Regions from separate parts of the Aeromonas enteropelogenes genome, predicted to be linked through region 1. Evidence: riboswitches for the same ligand, from Rfam matches in the RefSeq annotation. Region 1 holds a riboswitch; each other region holds the start of a gene.
The links. A riboswitch is a leader RNA that binds a small molecule or an ion and turns the genes downstream of it on or off. The one in region 1 is predicted to bind cyclic di-GMP.
Positions count from the first base shown of each region.

Region 2: another riboswitch for cyclic di-GMP. It lies ahead of LA321_RS11055 (glycosyl hydrolase family 18 protein); the one in region 1 lies ahead of LA321_RS04655 (sigma-54-dependent transcriptional regulator).
Region 3: another riboswitch for cyclic di-GMP. It lies ahead of gbpA (N-acetylglucosamine-binding protein GbpA); the one in region 1 lies ahead of LA321_RS04655 (sigma-54-dependent transcriptional regulator).

Region 1 covers NZ_CP083625.1:1,004,122-1,006,386, forward strand. Annotated here, with positions in the region: gene LA321_RS04655 (sigma-54-dependent transcriptional regulator) at 1-976, opposite strand, end outside; cyclic di-GMP riboswitch class I at 1,119-1,206, opposite strand; gene lfhA (lateral flagellar biosynthesis protein LfhA) at 1,393-2,265, opposite strand, start outside.
Region 2 covers NZ_CP083625.1:2,340,696-2,342,960, forward strand. Annotated here, with positions in the region: gene LA321_RS11050 (hybrid sensor histidine kinase/response regulator) at 1-712, shown strand, start outside; cyclic di-GMP riboswitch class I at 913-1,000, shown strand; gene LA321_RS11055 (glycosyl hydrolase family 18 protein) at 1,103-2,265, shown strand, end outside.
Region 3 covers NZ_CP083625.1:1,872,977-1,875,241, reverse strand. Annotated here, with positions in the region: gene LA321_RS08860 (methyl-accepting chemotaxis protein) at 1-412, shown strand, start outside; cyclic di-GMP riboswitch class I at 678-762, shown strand; gene gbpA (N-acetylglucosamine-binding protein GbpA) at 827-2,251, shown strand.

The DNA.
Region 1 (2,265 bases):
GGGCATGCTGCTCGATGAAAAAGCGGGCCAGCGGCAGGATATCTTCCGGCCGCTCACGCAGGGCGGGCCAGCTGATGGGCAGCACATCCAGCCGATAGAAGAGGTCTTCGCGGAACTGTCCTTCCGCCACCAGGGTGCGCAGTTCCTTGTTGCTGGCGGCGATGATCCGCACGTCGAGGGAAATGGTCTGGTGGCTACCGAGGCGCTCCACCTCTTTCTCCTGCAGAACGCGCAGCAGCTTGGTTTGCAGGGGCAGGGAGAGTTCGGAGATCTCGTCCAGCAGCAGGGTCCCCCCCTGGGCCAGCTCGAACTTGCCGGGCTGGGCACTGGTGGCGCCGGTGAAGGCCCCCTTGTTGTGACCAAACAGGATGGATTCCAGCATGGCTTCGGGGATTGCCGCACAGTTGATGGCGACGAAGGGCTTGCCCGCCCGGCAGGACATGTCGTGGATATAGCGGGCGAGGCACTCCTTGCCTGTGCCCGACTCGCCGCCGATCAGGATGGTGGCACAGGTCTTGGCCGCTCGCCGTGCCAGCTGGAGTACCTGCAGGCTCTTGTTCGAGACGGCGACCAGGTTCGGGATCTTCTGGCGCAGGCGCAGGCCACACTGAATGGTTTCCAGCAGTTGTTGGGCACTGAAGGGTTTGACAATGTAGTCGATCGCGCCGGCACACATGGCTTCGGCAGCCAGATTGGCCTGGTTCTCGTTGACCAGAATAATAGAATCAACACCGGCAAACGATTTCAATATTCCGGGGCCAGCTTCCGTCATGGCATCCATGTCAAATAAGATGAGACCCGTGCGATTTTTATTAACAAAATCGCCAACCTTATTTACTGAATTAACCCTGACTACCGGATATCCATGCCCTGACAATATGTCTGCAGTGTGACAAGTTGCAGCAAATTCCGGCTGCACTAACAAAATAGGCAGGTTCGAGACATGATGTTCCCGTATTTCATCAAATACGGGCATATTATTATCATTCATTAATGTCAGACACCCTTGCTGATGGATTTAGCAATAAACCAAGCATGAGTCGTCAAAACGCGCACCCACAGTCCAAAAAAGGACCGTGTTATTAAAGTAAAACCATGATAACCAAGATGATTGGCTGTCTGGCAACCCCGCTGTCATAAGCATTACTGCTGTTAGACCGGTAGCTTTGCGTCCTGACTTTTCAGTTCAGTTTGCCCTTGTCCTGTGACAACCCTTTCAGGGATGAGGCGCCTGGAAGAGGCGAATCCATTCAGTGTCGGACACTAATGATATATTAGTGTTCAACACGACGAAAATTGTCAAAAGCTGTCACATAATAACTTCTTTAAATTGCATAGCAAGTAAGCATGCGGAAAAAAAACTTCCCACAGGAATCCCTTCCTGAACATAAATTATCCAAGAGTGCCTATTACTTCGACTCTTAAATCTTCGGGAACCTCATTATATGAGAGTACTTTGAGGCCTTTGGCGAAAGAACGGGCATATCGGGCCATTAATGGCCTCAATTGCGGCATGACTACCAATACGGGGGCATGACCCAGCTGCTGCAACTGCTCCTTCACCAACGGCATGTTTTGCTGCAACTGGCCAAGCAGCTGGGGATCGACCGGGAAGCTGTCCAGCTGGATCTTGCCCTGCTGCTGGGCCTGGTTCATGGCGGCCAGCAGGGTCTGCTCCAGCCGATCGTCGAGGGTGAAGGTAGCCAGCACGTCCCGCGCGCCGATCGACTGGCGGACGATCTGCCGTTTCAGGGCGCAGCGCACATCGGAGGCGAGCAGAACCGGATCCTTGGTCAGCTCGCTGGCGTCGAGCAGGGTGGTCGCTATGGTCCGGATATCGCACAGGCTGACCTGATCCTTGAGCAACTGGCGGAAAACCCGCAGCTGCTGCATCTGGGTCAGCGCCTGATTCAGCTCCTCTGCGAGACGGGGAGACTGGTTGGCCAGGAACTGGCCCAGCTTGCCCACCTCGTCATGACCAAACAGGGTATCGAGCTGCTCGCGCAGCAGCTTGCTGGCGTGGGTCGCGATCACGGTGGCCGAGTCCACCACCGAATAACCCAGGTTGAGGGCCTTGGCCTTCTGTTCCGGCGAGATCCAGACCGCACTCATGCCATAGGCAGGATCCTGGGTCAGCTCACCATCCAGAGAGCCATAGGTCTCACCGCTGCTGATGGCCATCAGCCGCTGGCAATCCACATTGCCCCCGGCCAGCGACACGCCGGAGAGCTTGATGCGGTATTGATCCGGCTGGAGCTGCAGGTT
Region 2 (2,265 bases), 1.3 Mb from region 1:
TCGCTACAATCCGGGCGGCCGGGTGCTGCTCGGTTGTCGCCGGGTGGGGGACAAGGTGCGCATCGAAGTGTGGGACAACGGTCCCGGCATTCCGCAGGACAAGCAGGAAGCGATCTTCGACGAGTTTTCCCGCCTCGATCACTCCCGCACCACCCGGGAGCAAGGGCTTGGATTGGGGCTAGCCATCGCCCGCGGCATCTCGCTGGTACTGGGTCATCAGCTCACATTGCGCAGCTGGCCGGGAGCTGGCTCGGTGTTTGCCATCACCCTCAATCAGGCGACCCGCCCGGTCACGCCCCAGTTGCCGGTGGCGCCCGTGGTGCGCGACAGCCAACTGGAGGGGGTGCGGGTCCTCTGCATCGACAACGAGCGGGATATTCTGGTGGCGATGGCCTCCCTGCTGGAACGCTGGGGCTGCGAGGTGCGTTGTGCTCTCAATCAGAGCGAGGCCGAGGGGATAGTGGCGGAGGGCTTCGTGCCGAGGCTGGTGCTCTCCGATTACCACCTGGATGACGACAAGACGGGATTGCAGGCACTGGATGGGCTGCAGCAGGCTCATGGGGACCATATCGGTGGCATCATCATCAGCGCCGATCGCAAGAGCGAATTGCAGGCGCAGATCCGCGAGCAGGGTTATGGCTACATCAGCAAGCCGGTCAAACCGCTCAAGTTGCGTGCCCTGATGAACAGCCTTTTATTGCCGCCGCAGTGAGCAGGCTCACAAAATTAATCAAATCATGAAACTGTTCGGTGCGATATGAAGGGGCGGGAATGGCGAGGATTGCCGCATCAATCCTCACCAAATCATGCTTTTTGCCAAACCTGAGTCCCATCTCCTGTCATTTCTGCTAGGTAGCGGTCCGGATTGCCCCCCTCTATAGTCGGGGGGCGATTTTTTATGTCGCGAATGAAGTGTGTTAAGGGCAAACCGATTGAAAAATCGGGACGCAAAGCTTCCGGTCTAAGGGTCAGCAGTACCTAAGATAGCGGGGCCACCACAGGTCGTTGTGCTCCTTTTGCCAAGGAGGAGCTGCTGTCTGCATTACCTGTCAGGGGCGTCGCCCTTTTCGTTGCAAACATAACGAGATAGGGAAATACAACAATGCCAAGTCCAAAACCAACCATGCTGGCTCTCGCGGTCGGTCTCTTCTGTGCATCTTCCGCCTACGCCGCGCCGCCCGGCAAAGCCACCATCGGCTGGGGTCCCACCAAGTTTTCCATCATCGAAGTGGATCAGGCCGCGACCTCCTACAACAACCTGGTCAAGGTGAAGGATGCCGCCGATGTCGAGGTGAACTGGAATCTCTGGAGCGGTGATCTGGGCCAGACCGCCAAGGTCCTGCTCGATGGCCAGGAGGTGTGGTCCGGCCCCTCCGCTGCGTCCGGCAGCGCCACCTTCAAGGTGAAAAAAGGGGGGCGTTACCAAATGCAGGTGGCTCTATGCAACGCCGATGGCTGTACCCTCTCCGACAAGAAGGAGATAGTGGTGGCCGATACCGACGGCAGCCACCTGGCCCCGCTCAAGACGTCACTGCAGGAGAACAACAAGCCTTACGCCAACAAGTCCGGCAAGGTGGTCGGTACCTACTATGTGGAGTGGGGCGTCTATGGCCGCAAGTTCACAGTGGACAAGATCCCGGCCCAGAACCTGACGCACATCCTCTACGGCTTTACCCCCATTTGCGGCGGGGATGGCCTCAACGACAGCCTCAAGGAGATCGAAGGAAGCTTCCAGGCGCTGCAACGGGCCTGTGCCGGCCGCGCTGACTTCAAGGTGGCGATCCACGATCCCTGGGCTGCCGTCCAGATGCCGCAAAGCGGCCTGACCGCCCACGATGAGCCCTACAAGGGCAACTTCGGTGCCCTGATGGCACTCAAGCAGGCCTACCCGGATCTGAAGATACTGCCGTCCGTGGGGGGCTGGACCCTCTCCGATCCCTTCTACTTCCTCGGTGACAAGACCAAGCGCGACACCTTCGTCGCCTCGGTGAAGGAGTTCCTGCAGACCTGGAAATTCTTCGACGGCGTGGATATCGACTGGGAGTATCCGGGTGGCCAGGGTGCCAACCCGAAACTCGGCAGCCCGACCGATGGTGCCACCTATGTGGCCCTGATGAAGGATCTGCGCGCCATGCTCGACGAGCTGGAAGCCCAGACGGGTCGCAAGTATGAGCTCACCTCCGCCATCGGTGCCGGTGGCGACAAGATTGAAGACGTGGATTACCGCGCGGCCCAGCAGTACATGGATCGCATCTTCCTGATGAG
Region 3 (2,265 bases), 870 kb from region 1:
CGCCCAGTTGCAACAGCGGGCGGTGAGTGCGGCCGACGCCATGGACACCAGCCGCAAGCTGGCGGAGAGCAGCGTCAACCAGTCCGAGAAGGCAGGCCAGGACCTCTCCCTCATCGTCAACCACATCCAGCACGTGAGCGACATGGCGACCCAGATCGCCACCGCCGCCGAACAGCAGAGCATGGTGGCCGAAGACATGAACCGCAACGTCAGCGGCATCAACGACTCGGCACTGGAGATGTCGCAATCTGCCTCCCAGCTGGCCCAGGAGAGCGAACTGCTGGCCGGTCTCTCCCGCAGCCTGGACGAACGGCTCGCCGTGTTCAAACTCGGCCACGCCAGCGAACAGAGCCCGTTGCCCATGCAGATGCCATCACCGCGCCAGAGCGAATCCCCCCGGGTTCACCACTGATCCGTCTTGCTCTGTCGCACCCCATCCCCTGACCACGAAGGTGGCAGGGGATTTTTTTATTGATAAAAAATGCCAAATTTTCGCATCTTATCGACAGAATGGGCGAGATTCAGAAAATCACGCTGCTTATTTATACATTTAAAAACATATAGTTGAGTGAAAAACCAACGCCAGAAAGGTCAAGCTGTAAAGATTTACACTTAATAATTTAATCAAAATTAGTCATGATAATTTTGTCGCCAAACGCGACACCATGACCCTTTCTGTAGTCATTTGGCAAACTGGCTGAAAAGTCAGGACGCAAAACTTCCGGTCTAAAGACGTTCGTCCAGGATAGCGGGGTTGCCACACCCAGGTGTGCCCGGGGATTCCCCTGCCAACGTGACTGCCCACATCTATCGATCAGAGGAATGTATGGCAGCAACCATCCGATTCAACCACATCGCCGCCGCCCTGACGCTGCTCGCCAGCGGCAGCGTGCTGGCCCACGGCTACATCAGCCAACCGGAATCGCGCAACGCCCTGTGCAAGAGCGGCGGCAACAGCCAGTGCGGCGCCGTGCAGTGGGAACCCCAGAGCCTGGAGGCCTCCTCCGGCTTCCCGGACGGCGGCCCGGCAGATGGGCAGATTGCTGCCGCCGGCCATCCCCAGTTCGGCGAACTCAACGCCCAGACCAGCGATCGCTGGACCCGCCGCGACGTGCAGGCCGGCCCCTTTTCCATCAGCTGGACCTTCACCGCCAATCATGTGACCCGCAACTGGCGTTACTATCTGACCAAACAGGATTGGAACCCGAACCAGCCGCTGACCCGCGACGCCTTCGAGCTCACCCCCTTCTGCGTCATCGACGGCAACATGGTGCAACCGCCCAAGCAGGTCACCCATCAGTGCATCCTGCCGGAGCGCACCGGTTACCAGATCATTCTCGGGGTGTGGGAAGTGGGTGATACCGCCAACAGCTTCTACAACCTGATCGATGCCAACTTCAAGGGCGGTACCCAGCCACCGCTGGCGTGGAACCAGGGCGGCACCATCTACCCCTCCATCGATCTGGCGGCCGGCGACAAGGCCAGAACCCGGGTATTCGATGCCAACGGCGAGCGCACCGATCTGCAGACCGAGCTGACCATCGCCAGCGCGGAGCAAGGCCAGAAGAACAATTGGGCCCACGCCCTGGCCGGCAAGATCAACTCTGAGCAGAGCCTGATCCGTGCCGGCCAGCAGGGGACAGATGGCCAGTTCAACCCCGTCTACGGCCAGAACCCCGTCTACCTCAAGGCGGGCAGCGCTCTGGAGCGGGTCGAGATCCAGCTTGAGCAGTTGCAGCCGCCGGTTGGCAACGACATCAGCGTCAGCGGTCTGGCGAGCGAATACCAGCTCGACAACGGCAAGGCGATCCTCGATTTCACCATCACCGCCCAGGGGGATCTCGCCGTCACCAGCACCCTCTACGACCACGGTGGTGTCGCCAAAGGCCAGTCCAGCGCCGACATCAAAGACAGCAGCCAGGGCTTCACCATGACTCTGGAAGGGCTGAGTGCCGGTCATCACCAGCTGGTGATCAAGGGCACCCCGAAAAATGGCGGTACCCCGCTCCAGCAGACTCTGGACCTGATGTTCAAGGATCCCGCTGCCGGCGGCGCTCATGACTTCACCTTTCCGGAGGGGCTCAAGTCCTACACCGACGGTACCAGGGTGCTGCAACCCAAGAACGGCAAGGTCTACCAGTGCAAACCCTTCCCCTACAGTGGCTGGTGCAGCCAGTGGGCTGCCAACGCGACCCAGTATGAGCCGGGCACCGGCTCCCACTGGCAGGATGCCTGGATTGAGTTGAACTAATCGTTTCACCGCGA